4 regions of the Kosakonia sp. MUSA4 genome follow, and region 1 is predicted to be linked to each of the others. Evidence: predicted binding sites of a transcription regulator. Region 1 holds the regulator's gene; each other region holds the start of a gene.

Region 1 (5,755 bases):
AACCTCTCCACGTTGCGCGGCCAGATTGTCCCCACGCCGCAGAAGGTAAAAATCTCCGGTCAGGATGTGGATCTGAGCAAAGGCGTGACGCTCGATCTCTCTGTGCTAGGCGCAGATGCGCAGGAAGCGGTGAAGTCGCGCTTCGCGCTGCTGGGCGTTAAGGAGGGCAGTTATCCCATCCGCACAGAGATCGCAGTGAAGGCTTTTGCGGGTGATGAAGCCATATCTGGTGCCTATAAGTTGCACATTGGGGCAAATGAAGCGGTAATCACTGGCTTTGATCAGGCTGGCGTGTTCTACGGCCTGCAATCTTTGCTGTCGCTGATCCCTGCCAGTGGCGAGCCGAAAATCGCACAGCTTGAAGCGAAAGACGCACCGCGCTTTGATTATCGCGGGATTCAGCTTGATGTGGGACGTAATTTCCACAGCAAAGATGCCGTACTGCGCCTGCTGGATCAAATGTCAGCTTATAAGCTGAACAAATTCCACTTTCACCTTACCGATGACGAAGGCTGGCGCATTGAGATCCCCGGTCTGCCTGAGCTGACCGACATCGGCAGCAAACGTTGCCACGATCTGAGCGAGAAAACCTGCCTGCTGCCGCAGCTGGGTTCCGGCCCGGACAGTAACAACAATGGCAGCGGCCACTTCAGCCGTGCCGATTACATCGACATACTGAAGTACGCGAAAGCGCGACAGATTGAAGTGATCCCGGAAATTGATATGCCGGCACACGCCCGTGCCGCAGTGATCTCAATGGAAGCGCGCTATGAGCGCCTGATGAAAGAGGGTAAAGAGAAAGAGGCGAACCAGTACCGTTTACTGGATCCGACGGACACCTCCAATACCACCGGGGTACAGTTCTATAATCGCACTGGTTATCTGAACCCGTGCCTCGATTCGTCACGCAATTTCGTTGATAAGGTGATGGGTGAAATCCAGCAAATGCACAAAGAAGCGGGTGTGTCGCTGAATACCTGGCATTTTGGCGGTGACGAAGCGAAAAACATCTATCTGGGAACGGGTTATACCGACCAGAAAAAACCGGAAGCGGGCAAAGGCATCATCGATCAGAGCAAGCAGGACAAACCATGGGCTAAATCTCAGGTCTGCCAGTCTATGGTCAAAGAGGGTAAGGTTGCAGATGTTGAGCATCTTTCCAGCTACTTTGGTATTGAGGTCAGCAAGCTGGTGAAAGCGCACGGTATCGGCACCATGCAGGCGTGGCAGGATGGCCTGAAAGATGCTAAAAATGCCGCCGAGTTTGCCACCGATCACGTCAATGTTAACTTCTGGGATACGCTCTACTGGGGCGGTTTCGATTCGGTAAATGACTGGGCAAACAAAGGGTTCCGCGTCATTGTCTCGAACCCGGACTATGTTTACCTCGACTTCCCGAACGAAGTCCATCCGGCGGAAAGCGGCTACTACTGGGGCACGCGCTTTAGCGATGAGCGCAAGATCTTCAGCTTTGCGCCGGACAACATGCCGCAAAATGCTGAAACCTCACTGGATCGCGACGGCAATCCATTCAACGCGAAATCGGACAAACTATGGCCTGGAGCCTATGGTCTTTCTGCTCAGTTGTGGAGTGAAGTGGTACGTACCGACAACCAGATGGAGTACATGATTTATCCACGCATGATTGCGGTCGCAGAGCGTGCCTGGCACCGCGCCGGTTGGGAACAGGATTATCAGGCCGGTCGCGAGTACAAAGGCGGTGAAACTCATCTGGTCGATGTAAAAGCGCTGGATAAAGACTGGACCCGCTTTGCAAATCTGTTAGGCCATCGTGAACTGGCAAAACTGGACAAAGCAGGCATTAACTACCGCCTGCCTGTACCGGGCGCGCGCGTGGTCGGCGGCAAGCTGGAAGCCAATACCAGCTTCCCGGGAATGGTCGTGGAATATTCTACGGACGGCGGTAAAAACTGGCTGCGCTACGATGATAAAGCGCGTCCGCAGGTGAGCGGGGAAGTGCAGATCCGCACCGCCAGCCCGGACGGCAAACGTTTCAGCCGTGTGGATAGCGTGAAAGCGTAATTATTGCTGAAGTAACCTGCCCGGCAGCGCAAACCTGCCGGGCATTTTTGTTTTTGAAGGGCAAAAAAAAAGCCAACCTGAAGGCTGGCTTGAGTATGAAAAGGGATTATTTCGCATCGTGCGCGTGTTCATCTTCGCGGCAGTCACCCTCGGCGCAGTGGCCGTACAGGTAAAGACTGTGGTTCGTCAGGCGAATGCCGTGTTTGGCGGCGATTTCACGCTGACGCGCTTCGATGGAATCATCACTGAATTCGATCACTTTGCCGCAGTCGAGGCAAATCAGGTGATCGTGGTGATGCTGCTGAGTCAGTTCAAAAACGGATTTCCCGCCTTCGAAGTTATGACGGGTCACAATGCCGGCGTCATCAAACTGGTTCAGTACACGATATACTGTCGCCAGCCCGATCTCTTCGCCCATGTCGATCAGTCGTTTATATAAATCTTCCGCACTGACATGATGGTTATCCGGTTCCTGAAGCACTTCCAGGATTTTTAACCGAGGAAGCGTGACTTTCAGGCCAGCCTTCTTTAATGCGGTATTGTTGTCAGTCATGCGGAATCTGTCCTGTTGCTATACGATTCACTTCCTCAATGGAAGTTAGAAGGAATGCACCTGGGATAATGCGTCTCATTATAGAACTGCCATGGCTAAATGAAAACTGCAAGTCCTCAAGTAAAGTAAGCTTTTAAAACGTGGTGTCACCAGCAACTCCTGTGCTTCATAACACCACTTTAGCAGGGCTTATTGTACAGCGATGGAGAAAAAAGTTAAAAATTTGTAGCAATTATTTCCATTGCTTTTACCTATTAATACCACGTAACCCACAGATTACGCCGTAAAATCAGGCGTTGATGATGTCATCAAGATGTAACTCTTCGCGAACTTGCTTAACCCATTTTTGTACACGTTCTGCGGTCATTTCTGGCTGACGATCTTCGTCAATCGCCAGACCAACGAAATGGCCATCATCCACCAGCCCTTTAGAGGCTTCGAAATGGTAGCCTGCAGTCGGCCAATGGCCCACGATAGTCGCGCCGCGCGGCTCAATAATATCGCGGATCGTACCCAGCGCATCACAGAAATATTCTGCATAGTCTTCCTGATCGCCGCAGCCAAACAGCGCAACTAACTTACCATTAAAATCAATGTCTTCCAGCGTCGGGAAGAAATCATCCCAGTCGCACTGCGCTTCGCCATAATACCAGGTCGGAATGCCGAGCAGCAGAATGTCATATCCTTCGATATCTTCTTTGCTGCTCTTGGCAATGTCATGTACGTCGGCAACGTCCTTACCAAGCTGACTCTGAATCATTTTCGCAATATTTTCGGTGTTGCCGGTGTCGCTGCCGAAGAAAATACCTGTAATTGCCATGAGTAAAATAACCTCTTGAAACCTAATGAATATGATGGTGGCGCTTTGCCCACAGATAAGGGCAATCATAGCAGAACAGAGAAGCGCGCGAAAACAGCTATCGCCGCGGAGTGCACTGTATGACACATGAAAACGTGAAAATAAGAGAGGTGATTCGGAGTAATTACTTTCCGCGCAATGCGCTCAGCTGTGCCAGCAGCATCTCTTCGATAAGTTCGCTGCGGCTCATGTCACGCGCATCGGCAAGTTCGTTTAACGCATCAACGGCTTCCACGTTCAGTTTTAGCTCGACGCGTTTAAGCCCACGAACTTTATCGCGTTTTAATTGATTGCGTTTGTTGATGCGTAACTGTTCATCACGCGAGAGCGGATTCGTCTTCGGCCGTCCCGGGCGACGCTCATTCGCGAACAGATCCAGGGTTGTACGGTCCGTTTGTTCTTTAGCCATGTTTAAGCATACTACGGGAAAGACAAGCAATCGGGCTGCCGCCCGGGCTGAATAGCGCGCCATCATACATCAGCATAACGGGCGCGCCAACGGGCGGACGCGTTCTGGCGACTGGTCGCCGCCTTTTTAATCAGTTTGACTTTTCAGCGAGATAACGATTAATTGCCCGCATCACCGCTTCAGGTTTTTCCGCATGCACCCAGTGACCGGCACCAGCAATCACATGCGCGCGCGCCTGCGGGAACTGTTCAAGCAAAGCGCTCCGGTACTGCTCCGTAACGTAAGGGGAGTTGCCGCCGCAGACAAACAGTGCCGGATGAGGCCATGCGGGAATGGTTTCCCAGCCGACAATATGCGGATATTGCACCCACAACACCGGCACATTGAAACGCCATACACCGTCAACAAACGACTTCAGCAGAAACTGGATCACGCCTTCTTCTTTTACATGCTCGCGCATTAGCGAAGCCGCTTGCTGGCGCGTAGTGACCTGCGCGTCAGTGACCGCATTGATCGCGGCAAATATCTCGTCATGACGGCGAACGTGGTAATCGACCGGTGCAATATCAATCGCCACCAGCTTTTCTACGCGTTCCGGTGCCAGCGCCGACAGCGCCATCACGGCTTTGCCGCCCATTGAGTGACCAATAAAGATAGCTTTGTCGATGTGATGGTCATCCAGCGTATCCAGCAGATCCTGCGCCATTGCCGGGTAGTTCATCTCGTCGGAACGGGGAGAAAGACCGTGGTTGCGCATATCAACCTGCACCACGTCGTACTCCTGCACCAGTTCGCGGGCCAGTACGCCGAGGTTATCAAGGCTACCAAACAGTCCGTGGACAAGGACGACCGGAGAATTGTTGTGCGGATGTTGTGCAGATTGCGCTCGCGTGTTCAATTTCATAGGAAAGTTCTTTTTTTCACTCTGGCAGGTTAGGTTATTATGGTGAACATTCTGCCGCCCGGCTGCAAGGTTAAGAATTACTCTTACTTTTGCCGCCATCCTGGTTTGACGCTATCCGCTGTTGAGATTTCACTTTATAATCCCAACACTTGTATTCAGATTAGATATAGCACTGGATTAAGATGAAAACGATCGAAGTTGATGATGAGCTCTACAGTTATATTGCCAGCCACACTAAGCATATCGGCGAGAGCGCATCCGACATTTTACGGCGTATGTTGAAATTTTCCGCCGTATCACCGGCACAGCCAGCCGCTTCTCTTGCACCGGTAAAAGAGCCGCGTACCGCTGTTGCTGTCGAAGGCATCAAACCGGCTAATACCGCAAAAGATAAAGTCCGCGCTGTGCGTGAGCTGCTCCTCTCTGATGAATATGCCGAGCAGAAAAAGGCCGTCAATCGTTTCCTGATGGTGCTGTCTACCCTCTATTCACTCGACGACAAAGGCTTTACGGAATCCACTGAATCACTGCACGGGCGCACAAGAGTATACTTTGCCGTCAATGAGCAAACCCTGTTGCAGAACGGCAACCAGACCAAACCGAAGCAGGTGCCGAACACCCCTTACTGGGTCATCACCAACACCAATACGGGCCGTAAATGCAGCATGATTGAGCACATCATGCAGTCAATGCAGTTCCCGGCGGAATTGATTGAAAAAGTTTGCGGCACAATTTAATCCTTGCATTGAAAGGACCAGGCAATGGCTAACCACCCGCGTGCGGGTCAACCTGCACAACAGGGCGACTTGATTAACGTCGCCCAGCTTACTGCGCAGTACTATGTGTTGAAACCTGAAGTCGGTAATTCAGAACATGCGGTGAAATTTGGCACTTCCGGCCACCGTGGCAGTGCCCATCGCCACAGCTTCAACGAGCCGCACATTCTGGCCATCGCTCAGGCGATTGCCGAAGAGCGTGCAAAAAACG
Region 2 (5,755 bases), 1.7 Mb from region 1:
GATGGCGTCATACAGCTTTGCCTGACGCTCAGCCAGCGTGCTGTCTGCAACCATCGGAATAGCGTGATAACTGACCACCGCGCGGGACTCCGCGCAGGCCAGCGTTTCGACGTCAATATTTAAGCGACGCAGGATATCAATGGTGATAATCGCTTCTGCTTCTTCGAAACCGGGCGCCAACAACACCGCCACTTTTTTCATGTCCGACTCCTTACGTTGAAGGTGGGTTGATTAAAGTGGGGTTATTGTTGACCAAAACAGCGTTTCATAATTCCCGCTGCGTCACATCCCTGCCAGGCAGAGTACTCAGTGAGCTTCACCCTGAGGGGTAAATTTCAGTTCAATTAGGGCGATAGCTTTCTGGATTGCACGGCGGGTAACCGGGTCGGTCGCTGCCGGGTGGGTAGCAAAATCGATGCTCTTAAGCTGGTGAGACATTTTCTCACGCACTTCAACCGGCGCGATGACGTCGATAACGTCGAGGATCTGTTTGATGACGAGCTGACAGGCAACGATATCGGATACCAGTTCCTGGTCAGTGGAGAGATTCTGTGACATAGGCGCTCCTTTAATAAAGTGCGCCATAGTAGCGGGAATTCATGCGTATGAGTAGGCCTGGCCGCCAGGCAACGGACATAAAAAAACCTGCTTCAGCAGGTTTTTTTATCATCAGAACATAGCGCCTGGCGGTACGTCTTTGAAAGTTTTGCAGTAGGTTTCAAACATGTGCTTCAGAATTTTACGCAGTTTCATTTTTTGCTCCGGCGATTTGTTATGCAGGTGTTACGTCTCAATGCGTACATAATATGACCTTCATCACAAAAATCAATCACCATGTGATAGAAATCACGTTTCAAAAAATAAAAATACAGTAGCTTTGTTAAAAATTTAATTATAAATCCTGCAGTTAGCACGCTAAAAATTTTTTTAGCATTCTCAATTATTTTTGCAAATGGCAGACCCACAATGAGTGAAAGTACCCTTTTGCGGAAGACTGGAGGTCTTTCTCCCGCTGCGCTACTGGTAGCCGGCGCTTTCTTTATGGAGTTTATCGACGGCACGGTAATCGCTACCGCCCTGCCGGATATGGCAAAAACGTTTGGTGTCGAAGCCGTTGCGCTGAACATCGGCATCAGCGCTTATTTAATTACCCTTGCAGTGCTGATCCCGGCCAGCGGCTGGATTGCCGATCGCTTTGGCGCGCGCAATGTCTTTTCACTGGCGCTGGCTATCTTCACCATTGCGTCGATATTGTGTGGGCTGTCGACCAGTGTAGAGATGTTTGTCAGCATGCGTATTTTGCAGGGTGTCGGCGGCGCATTGATGGTGCCGGTTGGGCGCCTCGCCGTACTGCGCACCACGCCAAAACATCAGCTTATAACCGCCATCGCCACGCTAACCTGGCCCGCGCTGGTCGCGCCGATCATCGGCCCGCCGCTGGGGGGATTTATTACGCATTACGCTGACTGGCGCTGGATCTTCTTTATTAATGTGCCGCTGGGGATTGTGGCGATTTTGCTGGCACTGCGCATCATTCCCAATATTCGTGAAGAGGAGCGACGCCCGTTCGATTTGCCGGGATTTATCGCTACGTCGGTGGCGATGGTCAGCCTGGTATATGCCATGGAGGATTTAGGCGCTGAGCAGCCGCAGGGCGTGCTGACCAGCGGATTGCTGATACTGGGCGGTTTAACGCTGGCCTTTACCTTGCGTCATTTCCGGCGAGCGCAATGGCCGATGATCCGGCTGGATGCGATGCAGGTGCCGACATTTCGCGTGACGATGTACGGCGGCTCGCTGTTTCGCGCATCAATAAGCGCCGTCCCATTTCTGCTGCCGCTACTGTTCCAGGTCGGTTTTGGTATGGATCCGTTCCACGCCGGGCTGCTGGTGCTGGCGGTATTTGCCGGTAACCTGACGATCAAACCCGCCACGACACCGCTGATTCGCTGGCTGGGCTTTAAAAAATTGCTGCTGATTAACGGCGCGCTGAATGTGCTGGCGCTGCTGGCCTGCGCGTTTCTTACCCCGGCAACGCCTGTCTGGCTCACCTTTGTGGTGCTGTTCCTGGGCGGTGTCTTCCGCTCGGTACAGTTTACCGGCATCAGCACCCTCGCCTTTGCCGATGTTCCGTCACCACAAATGAGTTATGCCAATACGCTGTTCAGTACCGCCACGCAACTGGCTGTCGGCCTGGGTATCACGCTTGGTGCAATTGGTATTCGTATTGGTGAACATGTCAGTGAGTGGCTGCATATCACCGGCGTTGAAGGGAGCAGTTTCCGGCTGGCGTTTGTATTTATCGCGCTGATTTGCCTGGTTGGCATGTTTGATACGTTGCGCCTGACCAGAGATGCCGGAAGCGCCGTATCACAGAAGAAAAAAGCGTAAAGGGACCGCCGCAGCCAGGCCAGCTGCAGCGGGTTTTTATCAGGCCAGTAGTTCGCGAACGAACGCTTCAATCTCTTTGTTCTGGCAGTGTTCAAAGAAGCACTGCTGGAAGCGCTCGCCAGAGACGGCCGTTTTCACCAGTTCACGGTCAATGGCGCGCAGGGAATCGAGGTAATTGTCTTTAACCACCGCGGCTTTCACCTGGTTCAGGATCCCGGCATTACGCACCTGCGGCTCTTTACGCTCCGGCGGATAACCTTCCCCTTTACGACCAGTAAAAGCTTTCTCAAAAATAAAGCGCACGTTCAGTTCCGCGCCCCAGCCAAAACCTTTCGCAAACGGCAGCGATAACGCATTACCGTTGTTGATCTGGGCAAACAGGAACGCATCCGCGGGATCAATACAGTAGCCGCACACTACACCCGGATGAATGTTCAGCGACATCAGCGCACCCTGCCCGGTACCGCAGCCGGTGACGACAAAATCCACAGCTTTCGCGTTCAGCAGAATACTCGCCATAATGCCCAGGTGGATGTAGGTCAGATGATGGTCATTCTCGTCGCTCATGCCGACGTTAAACACCGGGAAATCTTTTTCATCGGCAACGGCTTTCAGCTCTTTCAGAATGATGGCATTTTTAGCCGCCTGACTGTTTTCCATCATCAGTGCAATTTTCATTTTTGATCTCCTGTGAACATGCTTCAGATAGCAAAGGTTGGTTAAACCATACTACCTGCCAAACATACTTTCAAATTTAATGAAAAATGGTTTTAAAAATCAAAAGCGGGTTCACAGTTTTGCATCAATCCCCCGTCGTTTCGCCGTCGCGATTAGTAGCGCCAGTTCCACGGGTTATTCTGCCGATTGTCCTCCGATCCGCACGTTAAGATGAGAACATGCCAAAATGAATCAGAGTGATTTCATGAAGAAAATTTTTATTGCCGCTTCGCTGCTGCTTGCTGGTTGCACTCTCACCAAAGAAGCGGAAGTCAGCAGTGTGGATACCACCAGTGGGCTGGTGCGTCTGAGCTATAACCAGTCGATGATGCAAACCGCGAATTACGATCAATACACCGCACAAGGAACGGCTAACAAGCAGTGCCAACAGATGGGTTACGCTACGGCAGTACCTTTCGGCCAACCGATCGAAACGTGTAGCCTGATCAGCGGTTCGGTTTGCATGAATACAAAAGTCACTATTCAATATCAGTGCCGCGGCATGGCCTTTTCCCATACCACGGGCAGTTGGTAATTTCCGGGCCAGCAATCATGCTGGCCTGCACATTTATTAATAATCAAAACAATTCTCATTTATTTAATTAACCACTGCAATGCGTGTTATTCTCATTCACTTCGTTAATAAATCATTTTTCATTTAACCTTTTGCAAATAATTAAATAACAAATTATAGTGGCCGCTCTACTATTCTATTTTTATATTTTCCGGAGCCGCGCCATGTTAAAAGCAGAGATGATTGAAAAACTAAATGAACAAATGAATCTGGAACTGTTTTCTTCCCTGCTTTATCAGCAGATGAGCGCATGGTGCAGCTACCACAGCTTTGAAGGTGCCGCGGCTTTCCTGCGCCGCCACGCGCAGGAAGAGATGACGCATATGCAACGTCTGTTTGACTACCTTACGGATACCGGCAGCCTGCCGCGCATCAATACTATCGAATCGCCGGTTGCCGATTATGCCTCGCTGGATGTGCTGTTTCGCGCCACTTACGAACATGAACAACTGATCACGCAGAAAATTAATGAACTGGCGCACGTTGCTATGACCACTCAGGATTATCCAACCTTTAATTTCCTGCAATGGTATGTTGCCGAACAGCACGAAGAAGAGAAATTGTTTAAATCGGTTATCGATAAATTAACGCTGGCGGGTAAAAGCGGCGAAGGTTTGTATTTCATCGATAAAGAACTGGCGACGCTGGATACGCAGAATTAATTACGCAGGCGGTAAATAATACTTTTTACCGCCGTTTTTATTAATGTTTGCAGATTTTACTTTCGTGAGTGGAAAAACCCTCTTCAGCCGGAATGAATTTTCCGCGCGACGCTAAAAATGTCACCAGTTCTGCCGCCGTCATTCCCTCAGCCGAGCAAGTATGAAAACGCGCCGTTTCCCCGAAGCGGGCGGTAATGGCCGCCGCGAGGCTCTCTGTGGTGTAATGTTCGCCTGATGCAATCATCATATTCAGTACTTCGTGGCCATGTATTGATGCCATAAATCCTCCTCGCAAAAGATGCATCATAAACACAACATTGCCTGTAGATGTTGCGTTAAGACAGGTTTACATGCATCTGGTGCAGCGCCAGCCCAGCCTATTTACCGCCTGCCAGAAGTAGCGATAGTTTCCGTTTCCAACGCGATGCTGTGATCGAAGAAGAGATCGGTTAACCACTCAATGTTTTCGATAATCCACTCATCTTCCTTTAACTCCTGGGAAAATATTTCGTCATCGGGATTCGCTTGTGTCGATGACTCAAATTATCGTAAAGATATCCTTACACACTATGTAACGGTCGTTTGACGAAACTACTGAATTATCTTAATCTGCGCCGCAGTTTGGGCTAGTAGTGTGTTTTATTGCAGAGGAAAGCGTGAAGAATCGAACACTTGGCAGTGTTTTTATCGTCGCCGGCACCACGATCGGCGCAGGGATGTTGGCAATGCCGCTGGCAGCAGCTGGCGTCGGGTTTGCCACCACTTTCGTGTTACTTATCGCGCTGTGGGCAGTGATGTGTTACACCGCCCTGCTCTTGCTGGAGGTTTATCAGTATGTTCCCGCCGATACCGGTCTTGGGTCGCTGGCGAGACGTTATCTTGGCCGCTATGGGCAGTGGATAACAGGTTTCAGTATGATGTTTTTAATGTACGCGCTGACCGCAGCGTACATCAGCGGCGCCGGAGAGTTGCTGGCGTCCAGCATCAGCCAGTGGTTTAACGTTGCGCTTTCGCCAGTCGCCGGTGTGCTGCTGTTCACGCTTGTTGCCGGTGGTGTCGTTTGTGCCGGTACTTCGCTTGTCGATCTGTTTAACCGCTTTCTTTTCAGCGCCAAGCTCCTCTTCCTTGTGGTGATGCTGGCACTGTTAATGCCGCACGTTCACCAGGCGAATTTGCTGACCATGCCGCTGGAAAAAGGACTGGCACTGTCGGCAATTCCGGTGATCTTCACCTCGTTTGGTTTTCACGGTAGCGTACCAAGCATCGTCAGTTATATGGGCGGTGATATCCGCAAATTGCGTAAGATCTTTATCACCGGCAGCGCCATTCCGCTGGTGGCCTATATTTTCTGGCAGCTCGCAACGCTTGGCAGTATTGATTCGTCAACATTTATGGGGCTGCTGGCAAGCCA
Region 3 (5,755 bases), 2.3 Mb from region 1:
GCAGGTTATAGTCGCCCGGTACACCAAAAAGGTGGTGGATACCGCAGCCTGCGAGCCTGTCGAGTAAGTAGTCGGCAATTGAATAATCATGCATGACGTTGTTCCCAGAGCGTTGACGTTGATCTGAGTATTAAAGAAGTGTGATGGGAGTCCAGGATGGACGCTATATTCCAGGTGGAAAGTAAGCTTTACGACACAACCCGGTGTACTCTCGTGGAGGCCAATTTTGTGTAAACGTATACACTCACATAACAAAGGCATAAGAGGAGCACGGCATGGCTTATCAGGCAGATCCTGCGCGTTATCAAAACATGGCTTACCGTCGCTGCGGCGACAGCGGATTAAAGCTTCCGGCCATTTCACTTGGGCTGTGGCACAACTTTGGTGATGCCACGCTGCTGGGAAATAGCCGTCAGTTATTGCAGCACGCTTTCAATCTCGGCATTACACACTTCGACCTTGCCAATAACTATGGGCCGCCGCCGGGATCGGCAGAATGCAATTTTGGCCGCATCCTGCATGAGGATTTTCACTCCCTGCGGGACGAACTGATTATCTCCACCAAAGCCGGTTACACCATGTGGGATGGCCCCTATGGCGACTGGGGTTCCCGCAAGTATTTGATTGCCAGCCTCGATCAAAGCCTGCGTCGGATGGGGCTTGAGTATGTGGATATTTTCTACCATCACCGCCCGGACCCGGAAACACCGCTGAAAGAGACGATGCGCGCGCTGGATCATATTGTGCGCCAGGGCAAGGCGCTGTACGTCGGCCTGTCTAACTACCCGGCAGCACAGGCACGAGAAGCAATTGATATTCTTAATGATCTGGGAACGCCTTGCCTGATCCATCAGCCCAAATATTCGATGTTTGAGCGCTGGGTTGAAGAGGGATTGCTGGATGTGCTGCAGGAAAAAGGGGTGGGTAGTATTGCCTTCTCTCCGCTGGCTGGCGGGCAGCTAACCGACCGCTATTTGCAGGGGATCCCGGCGGATTCGCGCGCTGCCAGCGACAGCCGTTTTCTCAACCCGGAGCAGCTCACCACGCAAAAACTGGACATCGTGCGCGCGTTGAATGCGTTGGCGCAACGGCGTGGTCAGAAGCTGTCGCAGATGGCGCTGGCTTGGGTGCTGCGGGATGATAAGGTGACGTCAGTGCTGATAGGCGCCAGCAAAATAAGCCAGCTCGACGATGCGGTTGGTATGCTGGAAAACCGTCACTTCACTGCGGATGAACGTGCCGAGATCGAGGCAATTCTGAGCAGTACAAAATAAATACCGTTTTAGCATAAAGTGCTGTCATTCACGATTTAAGAGTTCCGCCAATAATATGGGGTTTTGCCGCCCCGTAAAATTGTTGTAACAGGCCGTTTCGGCCCGATCGTGAGGAGAAGAGTATGTTCAGGTCACTGATTCTGGCAGCAGTGTTAATGGCTTCAGCGCCGCTGGTCGCTAATGCTGGCGAAATCACCCTGTTGCCGTCGATTAAATTGCAAATTGGCGATCGCGATAATTATGGTAACTACTGGGACGGCGGACGCTGGCGTGACCGGGACTACTGGGGTCGTCACTATGAATGGCGCGGTGACCGCTGGTACAGGCACGATCGCGGTTGGCATCGCGGCTGGGATAAGCACAACGCTTACGAGCGCGGCTATCGTGAAGGCTGGCGCGACCGTGATGATCATCGCGGCCCGGGGCGCGGCCATCACCACTAATTTTCGTGCCGGATAGCGCCCCGCTAATCGGCATTCAACATTCTGCCCGCAGCGCTAAACGCCTGCGGGCATTTTCATTATAAATCCGCAAGTGTTCCGACCAGCAGCCAGACATTTAAGCTCACCACCAGCACCACAATTAACCAGCCTGTACGTTTCACCAGCGCGCTATTTACCAGCCCGCCCATCAATTTACGGTCGCTGGTAAAGACCAGTAACGGCACCAGCGCCAGTGCAATGCCAAAGCTCAACAGCACCTGGCTCATCACCAGGATGCGGGTCGGATCCAGCCCCAGCCAGATCACGATAAACGACGGCATCATCGTAATGCTGCGGCGCACCCACAGCGGAATGTGGAAGCGGACAAATCCCTGCATCACCACCTGTCCCGCCAGCGTCCCCACTACGGTGGAGGAGAGACCGGCCGCCACCAGACTCAACCCAAAAATGGTTGCCGCAGCATGGCTTAAAAGCGGTTCCAGCGTCAGATAAGCCTGATCGAGATCGGCCACGCCGGTATGTCCGTTAAAATGAAACGCCGCCGCTGCCGTCGCCATCATCGCCAGGTTAACAAAACCGGCAATGGTCATGGCAATGCCTACATCCCACTTTGTCGCAGAGTAGCGCTCGTGCTGCGTGCCCTGGTGCAGGTGCTGCGTCAGCGACGAGTGCAGGTAAATCACGTGTGGCATGATGGTTGCGCCCAGCACACCAGCGGCAAGGAACACGGCGTCAGTTCCCGGCAAGCTGGGGATGATAATGCCCTGCGCCAGTTGCGCCAGCTTCGGCTGCGAAAAGGCCAGCTCAACAATGTATGCCGCCGCCACAAACAACAACAGCCCGCCAATGACTTTCTCGAGCGGTTTTTGCCCGCGGCGTTGCAGCATCAAAATAAGGAACGTCGCAATACCGGTGAGGACTGCGCCTTGCAGCAGTGAAACGCCAAGGATCAATTTGAAGCCGATCGCGGCGCCAATAAATTCAGCCAGATCGGTTGCCATGGCGATGATTTCCGCCTGAACCCAGTAAAACCACACCAGCGGACGCGGATAGTGATCGCGGATCTGCTCAGCGAGATTTTTTCCGGTAGCGATACCGAGTTTGGCAGACAGTAGCTGGATCAACATCGCCATGATATTGGCCCACACGACAACCCACAGCAACTGGTAGCCAAAGCTGGCGCCTGCCTGGATGTTGGTGGCGAAATTCCCCGGATCGATGTAGCCAATCGCGGCAATAAACGCAGGCCCCATTAACGCCAGCTTTAACTTGCGCGCTGCACGCCCACTGCTATTCTCAACGCGACTATTGTTCATTTATTGCCCCTAAATATAGCCTTTGCTATGTTTCATGTTAGCAAAATGAGAATGATTATCAAGTTCATTTAAAATGGATTTACCTGATTTCTCTGATAGCCAGAAACGATAGAAGGGCCGGATCTCAAGGATGGTGACGGCGATAGCAGGAACCATCGTCGAATTATGTTAAGAGTGTAGCATTTGAACGCAACTTTTCACTCCTTTACTTAACATAACAGAAATGTATGTTTGATCACTATTTTTGAGTCTGGTCACAGGACATCAATATAGTGTGTGTTTGATCTCGTTTTCTTTCCGCTTGTTACATAGAATGTGCACGAAATTTCTACCCGTCTCATATTTGGAGCAAATATGTCCCGCGTTCTGCACTTTGTCCTGGCGCTTGCTGTTGTGGCGCTGCTTGCCCTGCTCTTCAGCAGCGATCGCAAGAAGATCCGCATTCGTTTTGTTATTCAACTGCTGGTGATTGAAGTTTTACTGGCCTGGTTCTTCCTGAACTCTGATATTGGCCTTGGCTTCGTGAAAGGCTTCTCCGAAATGTTTGAAAAACTGCTCGGTTTTGCCAACGAAGGCACTAACTTCGTCTTCGGTAAAATGAATGACGAAGGCCTGGCGTTCTTCTTCCTGAAAGTGCTGTGCCCGATCGTCTTTATTTCTGCATTGATCGGTATTCTGCAACACATTCGTGTGCTGCCAATTATTATTCGCGCCATCGGGACGGTGCTTTCCAAAGTTAACGGCATGGGCAAACTGGAGTCCTTTAACGCCGTCAGCTCCCTGATTCTGGGTCAGTCCGAAAACTTTATCGCCTATAAAGACATCCTCGGCAAAATGTCACGCAACCGCATGTACACCATGGCCGCGACAGCAATGTCAACGGTTTCCATGTCCATCGTCGGCGCGTACATGACCATGCTCCAGCCGAAATATGTGGTGGCGGCGCTGGTACTGAACATGTTCAGCACCTTTATTGTTCTGTCGCTGATCAACCCGTACCGTGTTGAAGAGAGCGAAGAAAACCTGCAGATGGCAAAACTGCACGAAGGTCAGAGCTTCTTCGAAATGCTGGGTGAATACATTCTGGCGGGCTTTAAAGTGGCGATTATCGTGGCGGCAATGTTGATCGGCTTTATCGCGCTGATCTCCGGCCTGAACGCGCTGTTTGCTGCTATTTTCGGCATCTCCTTCCAGGGCATTCTCGGTTATATCTTCTATCCGATCGCCTGGGTTCTGGGTGTGCCGGCGCACGAAGCATTGCAGGTCGCCAGCATCATGGCAACCAAACTGGTGTCTAACGAATTCGTGGCAATGATGGATCTGCAAAAAATCGCAGCGAACCTCTCCCCGCGCTCTGAAGGCATCCTGTCGGTGTTCCTCGTTTCCTTCGCCAACTTCTCCTCTATCGGCATTATCGCAGGCGCGATCAAAGGCCTGAATGAAGAGCAAGGCAACGTCGTTTCCCGCTTTGGTCTGAAGCTGGTGTACGGCTCGACGCTGGTCAGCGTGCTTTCTGCCGCCATCGCCGCGCTGGTTATCTGATAGCGACGCAAGAGACAAAAAAACCGGGGAATTCCCCGGTTTTTTATTCGCCAGCAGTCAACGGCTGCGGCTTGCCAAATAAATACCCTTGCAGATAATCCACTCCCGCCTCCAGCAGCAGTTCGCGTTGCTCGTCGTTTTCCACATACTCCGCCACAACGGTAAGAGACTTTGCTTTCGCCAGTTCGCAAATCGCTTTCACAATCATCACATCCTGCTGATCCTGGAGAATATCCCGCACAAAGCAGCCATCGATCTTGATGATATCCGCTTGCAGCCGTTTCAGGCGCTCAAAGTTGGCATAACCGGTACCGAAATCGTCGATGGCAATTTTGAACCCTGCCTGGCGCAATTGCAGGATGTTAAGAATGCTGACTTCGGAATTGGAAAAGGCCTGCTCTTCGGTGATTTCGATGATCACCGTCTGCGGCGCTATCGCATAGTGCTCAAACAACGCCAGAAACTTCGGCGCAAAAGCTTTTTGCATCAGCGTCATCGGCATCAGATTCACTGAAAAACGCGCATACTGGCTAGTTTGTGGGTGCTGCTGCATCCATTGCAACAGGCGTTCAACCACCAGCATGTCAAAACGTGTTCCGAGGTTAAACTGCGCGATAACGGGGATAAATTGATCCGGCGTAATGAGTTCGCCATCGCTGATAAGCCGGGTGAGAATTTCCTGGTATCCCTTCCCTTGCGCATCAACAATCGGCTGGCCATAAAGCTGAATGCCATTTTCATCCAGCGCGCGTTTAACCTTGTTAAGCTGCAAGACGCGGTCCGTCGTCTGATCAGCTACCGTCTGTAAACTGTTGGTGAGCGCCAGTACCTGATGCCCGACGCTGGCCTCCTCTGCCAGCCAGCTTAATTGCCCCAGCGTCTGATGTAGCGCTTCGCCGCATGCGTGCAACTCTCCCCAGGAAGCGCCAAATTCGATATCAAGGCCGACGTTGTTCCAGAAGATGCGGCGACTGTTCAGATAATCGGTCATATGCTGTAAACGCGCCGCCGTTTCCGGCCCGTTTAACAGCAGCAACAGTTCACTGCCGGGCAACTGGAAAAAACGCTCGCCACTCTGCAACAGGGGTTGTAGCTGCCGGGCAACGCTGCGCTTCACATGCACGCGCATCATCATGCCGAAATGCTTGCTGAGAAACTCCATATTTTTCATGTGCAGACA
Region 4 (5,755 bases), 120 kb from region 1:
GAATTCCCACACCGAAACATCAAAACTGCACGGCGTTTTCTGCGCCACCACATCCTGCGCGTTCAGCGGATACTGCTCCTGCATCCACAGCAGGCGGTTGACGATGGCGGTCTGGCCGACCATCACCCCTTTCGGTCGCCCGGTCGAGCCGGAGGTGAAAATGATATACGCCGTCTGTTCCGGGCGCGCCAGATTGAGCGCGTCACTGCCCTGCGCGGCCAGCGGCTGCTGGTAGCAGAAGTGCGCCAGCCCCGGAATATCGCTAAAGCGGGCGAGTTGATCGTCTGCGGTGATCAATAACCTTGGCTGCGCATCTTCCAGCATCATCCGCAGACGCTCGTCCGGGTAGCCGGTATCCAGCGGCAGCCAGGCGGCGCCCGCTTCGACAATGCCGTGCAGCGCCAGCGTCAGGAAGACCGAGCGCGGCAACGCCACCGCGACGCTGTCACCGGGCTGCACGCCAAGCTGACGCAGATGCTGCGCCAGCGCGACAACCTGTTCGCGCATTTCGCGATAGCTGAATTGCCAGCGGGCATCGCGCAATGCAGGCGCGTCCGGGGTTTTCACCGCCTGCGCCGCCACTAAATCGCTTAAGGTGGTGGTCGGCAGCATCATGCCGGTATCGTTAATGTTTGCCAGCTGTTGCGCTTCGTGCGGGGCAAGCAGATCGGCATCGCCGCTGCGCAGCGCCGGGTTTTCGGCAAACTGCGCCAGTAATTGGCCCAGCCGCGCCACATGGCCGCGCAGCGTGGCTTCATCGTAACGGCTGCGGTTCGCCAGCACTTCAACGGCAAGGCCGCCCTCGTCATCCGGGAACAGCGCAATCTCCAGATCGTTGACCGGCCCGGTCGCCAGCGTATGCGTGGTGCCGTGAATGCCATCGACATCCAGCAGGTAGTCAAACATTTTGACGTTGAATACCGGGCCAAACAGCGGCTCATCGCCTGCGGCGCGGCCCGCATCGCGGACAATCTGCTCGGCATCGTAACGCTGATGGCGGCGCATCGCTTTCTGGCTGCCCGCCAGTTGCGTGGCCAGTTCCGCGAGGGTTTGCGCGCCATTGATATGAATGCCTAACGGCAGCACGTTCAGCACCGGTCCGGTAGCGGTTAGCGCGGCGGAACCCATGCGGCGCATAAAAATAAATCCGGCGGCGTAATCCATCCGCCCGCACAGGCGACCGAGCCATAGCGCCACCAGCGCCAGCCCCAGATCGGCAGGCTGGCTGTTCGGCAGCGCGCGGGTTAAACGGCGGAAATCATCAGCATTGAGCGCAACGTTCAGGCGCAGGATATCGGTGGTCGCCGCGCGTCCCGGCAGCGGCATTGAAGAGAGTGAAACCGGCGGCGGCAGTTCGCTGCGCTGTTTCGCCCAGAAAGCGCCATCGCGCTGCCAGCCATCGCTGTCGCGATAACGCTGATACTCTTCCGCCACTTGCGCAAACGGCGTAAAGGGGGATGACGGTGTTTCGTCGCCGCGTCGCCAGGCGCTGTAAATTGCGGCGATCTGGCGGGTAATGGCCGGGAAACTGAAACCATCGACCAGTAAATGGTGATAGCGCTGATACCAGTACCAGCGCTGCTCGCCCACGCGCAGGAGCTGATGGCAGACCAGCGGTTTGCCGCTCTCGACGCGCAGGTTTTGCGCCAGATCGGCGCGCATAATGTTCAGCGCGGCGGCATGCGCATCGCTGTAAGTGCGTAAATCGGTGATGGCGGGCAGCACAAACTGTTGCGATTCATCCACCCACTGCCAGACGTCACCGTTATCTTCCTCAAAGCGCATGCGCAGCGTATCGGCCTGCGCCATACCGGTAACAATCGTCTGCGCCAGCAGCGCGGCATCAATATCGCCCTTCAGCTCAACATAGTGTGCCACGCTCCAGGCGTTGGGCAACGACGAGAGTTTTTCCGCCATCCAGATCCCAGGCTGGGCGGCGACCAGCGGTAAACGTTGCGTCATTGGCCGCTCCTTGCTGTCACGTAGTGCGCCGGGGTTAAGCTCTGCCAGTGAGCGGCAAGCCACATATTGCAGGCATCCTGCGGATGCGGTTCGCACACCACGCGCCAGCCATCAGGCAACGCGCACTGTGCAGGCCACAAACTGTATTGCTGCTGGCTGTTTTGCAGAATATAAAACCGCCCTTGCGGATTATCGAAGGGGTTGGTGAACTCCATAGCAAACTCCTGTCATAGAAGGGCGCGTCAGCGGGCGCGGGTCAAAGGCTGCCAGAGGGTAATCAGCCCGGAAGTCAGCCCGCCGCGCCAGCAAAGCGCATCATGTCCGCCGTCAACCTGACGCCAGAAAACCGGCTGCTGTATGCGTTGTAACAGGGAAAAAAGCGCCTGATTGGCGCGAAAAATCAGCGGTTCGCGCGCGCCCGCTTCCAGCACAATGCGCAGGCCAGAGGGGTGCAGTTCACCGCGTTGAAGTTGTTGGATAAGGATGCCGTCCTGCTCTGCACCGCGATGCGGCCACCAGTAAGAACCGGACTGGCTCAGTACGCAGCCAAAACGCTGCGGCCAGTGCAGCGCGGCATAAAGTGAAGCGAGACCGCCAAAACTCTGCCCGGCCACCACCGTGTGCTCAGCACAATCGCTGAACGGCGCCAGCGCCTGCACCTGCGGCAGCAGCTCTTCCTGCACCGCCAGCCAGAAATCAGCATTGCAGGGCAGTTCGTGCGTGCGGTGCGCGTTATCAATCACATCGATCAATACATAGACCGCCGCCGGTAGTTGCCCCTCATGGGTGAGCGCGGCCAGCGCGGGCCAGACCGGCATACTCTGCGCCCAGAATTGCCCGTCGAGCAGCACCGCCAGCGGGCGTTCGGCGGCGTTTTCCTCGCCGGTGGTGTAGATCCACACGCGACGCGTATTGTTCAGCCGCTGGCTGCGCCAGCGCAGTAATTGCGGTTCATTGAAAGGGGTATCGGATGCCTGCCAGCCCGGTTGTAGCGGCGCATCGGGCATTTCCAGCGCCGAAACCGGATGACCGCGCCCGCCGCGCCAGCTTTGCGGGTTAAGCGGATCGGCAATCGCCTGCGCCAGCAGCTTGCGCCAGCCTTCGCGCAGGGCGGCGCGATCCGGTGGAGTGGCAGCAAACACAGCGGGGGAAAAGTCGTCGTGATTTTGCGAAGGCATCAGGCAATAGCTGCCCCGCCAGCACGCTTCAAGGCGAATCTCGCGGTACCAGACATCGGTACCGGCAATGCGCTCAAGCGATTGCGGCCGGGCATTTTGATGATGATCGGTCACGCCGGTGATATAGAGCCAGACCCGTTGAATGGGAGATGTGGTTTCCGTGCCTGCTGGATCTCGCCACCAAAACGTAACGCGGTATCCGCCCGCTTCCTGCACCCATTCCGGCCCCTGTTTTGACTCCCACCAGGCATCACTTCCCGTTGTTGACGTCACGTCTATTACCCCAAATATGCTGTGGAAATTTTTGCTTGCACTTCTAAATTTGTTGATAATATTATTGATAACAATTTGCATTTGCAATAGCGTATTAGCGCGCTGTGGGAAGCGCGTCTTTCACAAAAGAGGCCACCTTTGTCGATGCTACTCAGGGCTGAGCAGCTCGCTTTGTGCTGGCTCCATGATGCCGCCTCCTCTCCCCCTGGGAATGGATTAACCGGGGAAGCGGCGATGAAAAGCAGGTAAAACAATGAATAACAAAATCAAGTCCCTGACCTTATTGGTCAATCTGGGGATCTACGGTGCTGCTTTGCCCGCCATGGCGGCAGACAGCACTACCACCAGCTCCACCGCGAATGATGACACCATCGTGGTTACCGCCGCGCAGCAAAATTTGCAGGCGCCGGGCGTCTCCACCATCACCGCTGACGAAATTCGCAAAAACCCGCCAGCGCGCGACGTTTCTGAAATTATCCGTACCATGCCGGGCGTTAACTTAACCGGTAACGCCACCAGCGGTCAGCGCGGCAACAACCGCCAGATCGATATTCGCGGTATGGGCCCGGAAAACACCCTGATCCTGATTGACGGCAAACCGGTTACCAGCCGCAACTCCGTGCGCCTTGGCTGGCGCGGCGAGCGTGACAGCCGTGGCGACACCAACTGGGTGCCGCCGGAAATGATCGAGCGCATCGAAGTGATTCGCGGCCCGGCAGCGGCGCGTTACGGTAACGGCGCAGCTGGCGGCGTGGTGAATATCATCACCAAAAAAGATAAAACAAACGAATGGCACGGCGCGTGGAACACCTATTTCAACGCACCGGAACATAAAGACGAAGGTTCCACCAAACGTACCGACTTCAGCCTGAGCGGCCCGCTGGGCGGCGATGTCAGCTTCCGCCTGTACGGCAACCTGGCAAAAACCCAGGCCGACGCGTGGGATATCAACCAGGATCATCAGTCCGAACGTACCGGGATCTATGCCAACACCATGGCTGCCGGTCGTGAAGGTTCGATCAACAAAGATATCAACGGCGTGGTGCGCTGGGATTTCGCGCCGTTGCAGTCGCTGGAGTTTGAAGCCGGTTACAGCCGCCAGGGCAACCTCTACGCGGGCGATACGCAGAACACCAACAACGACAGCAGCACCAATAACTACGTGAAAGAGAACTACGGCAAAGAGACTAACCGTCTTTATCGCCAGAACTACTCTGTCACCTGGAATGGCGGCTGGGATAACGGTGTGACCACCAATAACTGGCTTCAGTACGAACGCACGCGCAACTCGCGTCTCGGCGAAGGTCTGGCGGGCGGTCTGGAAGGGTTATTCAACACCAATAAGTTCACCGATATCGATCTCTCGGACGTGATGCTGCATAACGAAGTGAACCTGCCGCTGGATCTGCTGGTCAACCAGACGCTGACGCTGGGAACCGAGTGGAACCAGCAGCGAATGAAAGACATGGCGTCGAATAAGCAGGCTTTCCAGGGCGGCCCGATTTCCGGTCTGAGCAGCACCAACCGCAGCCCCTACTCCAGCGCTGATATCTACTCAGTGTTCGCAGAAGACAACATGGAGCTGACCGACAGCACCATGCTGACGCCAGCCCTGCGTTTTGATCATCACACCATTGTCGGCAATAACTGGAGCCCGTCGCTGAACCTGTCGCAGGGTCTGGGCGATGACTTCACGCTGAAAATGGGTATCGCCCGCGCTTACAAAGCACCAAGTCTCTATCAAACCAACCCGAACTATATCCTCTACAGTAAGGGCCAGGGTTGCTACGCCAGCGGCACCGGCGTAGGTTGCTATATGATGGGTAACGACGATCTGAAAGCGGAAACCAGCATCAACAAAGAGATTGGTCTGGAATTCAAACATGAAGGCTGGCTGGCCGGGGTGACGTGGTTCCGCAACGATTACCGCAATAAGATTGAAGCCGGTTATTCACCGCTGAGCCAGACCTCTGTCGGCAGTACCAAAACCGATCTCTACCAGTGGGAGAACGTGCCGAAAGCGGTGGTGGAAGGTTTAGAAGGCACCCTGAACGTGCCGGTCAGCGATGCGGTAACGTGGAGCAACAACTTCACGTACATGCTGCAAAGCAAAAACAAAACCACCGGCGAACGCTTGTCGATCATTCCGGAGTACACGATAAACTCCACCCTGAGCTGGCAGATTGTGCAGGATGTTTCTGTTCAGTCGACCTTTACCTGGTACGGCAAACAGGAACCGAAAAAGTATGACTATCAGGGCAACCGCGTGACCGGTTCCGCCACCAACGAAGTCAGCCCTTACAGCATCGTTGGCCTGAGCGGCACCTGGGATGTGACCAAAT

The links. Region 1 encodes Fur, which represses iron uptake genes when iron is present. Its sites were predicted from a motif close to ATAATAATGAGAACNACTATCAA; they were not measured.
Region 2: ftnA (non-heme ferritin) is a predicted target of Fur. The motif match lies at 3,680-3,702, and genes of this name have one in related genera.
Region 3: C0557_RS17580 (Nramp family divalent metal transporter) is a predicted target of Fur. The motif match lies at 3,073-3,095, and genes of this name have one in related genera.
Region 4: fes (enterochelin esterase) is a predicted target of Fur. The motif match lies at 3,472-3,494, and genes of this name have one in related genera.

Annotation. Positions count from the first base shown of each region.
Region 1 is NZ_CP025697.1:1,441,625-1,447,379, forward strand. It holds gene C0557_RS06870 (beta-N-acetylhexosaminidase) at 1-2,043, shown strand, start outside; gene fur (ferric iron uptake transcriptional regulator) at 2,150-2,596, opposite strand; gene fldA (flavodoxin FldA) at 2,886-3,416, opposite strand; gene ybfE (LexA regulated protein) at 3,580-3,864, opposite strand; gene ybfF (esterase) at 3,995-4,768, opposite strand; gene seqA (replication initiation negative regulator SeqA) at 4,951-5,505, shown strand; gene pgm (phosphoglucomutase (alpha-D-glucose-1,6-bisphosphate-dependent)) at 5,530-5,755, shown strand, end outside.
Region 2 is NZ_CP025697.1:3,136,402-3,142,156, forward strand. It holds gene C0557_RS14865 (DJ-1 family glyoxalase III) at 1-201, opposite strand, end outside; gene C0557_RS14870 (DUF2766 family protein) at 307-558, opposite strand; gene azuC (stress response protein AzuC) at 670-753, opposite strand; gene C0557_RS14880 (MFS transporter) at 967-2,391, shown strand; gene C0557_RS14885 (RpiB/LacA/LacB family sugar-phosphate isomerase) at 2,431-3,069, opposite strand; gene yecR (YecR family lipoprotein) at 3,314-3,643, shown strand; gene ftnA (non-heme ferritin) at 3,847-4,344, shown strand; gene C0557_RS14900 (YecH family metal-binding protein) at 4,385-4,624, opposite strand; gene tyrP (tyrosine transporter TyrP) at 5,001-5,755, shown strand, end outside.
Region 3 is NZ_CP025697.1:3,734,620-3,740,374, forward strand. It holds gene C0557_RS17565 (alpha-keto acid decarboxylase family protein) at 1-94, opposite strand, end outside; gene mgrA (L-glyceraldehyde 3-phosphate reductase) at 276-1,274, shown strand; gene ypeC (DUF2502 domain-containing protein YpeC) at 1,397-1,717, shown strand; gene C0557_RS17580 (Nramp family divalent metal transporter) at 1,795-3,033, opposite strand; gene C0557_RS17585 (NupC/NupG family nucleoside CNT transporter) at 3,388-4,575, shown strand; gene C0557_RS17590 (EAL domain-containing protein) at 4,619-5,755, opposite strand, start outside.
Region 4 is NZ_CP025697.1:1,317,996-1,323,750, reverse strand. It holds gene entF (enterobactin non-ribosomal peptide synthetase EntF) at 1-1,962, opposite strand, end outside; gene C0557_RS06270 (MbtH family NRPS accessory protein) at 1,959-2,177, opposite strand; gene fes (enterochelin esterase) at 2,205-3,413, opposite strand; gene C0557_RS06260 (TonB-dependent siderophore receptor) at 3,667-5,755, shown strand, end outside.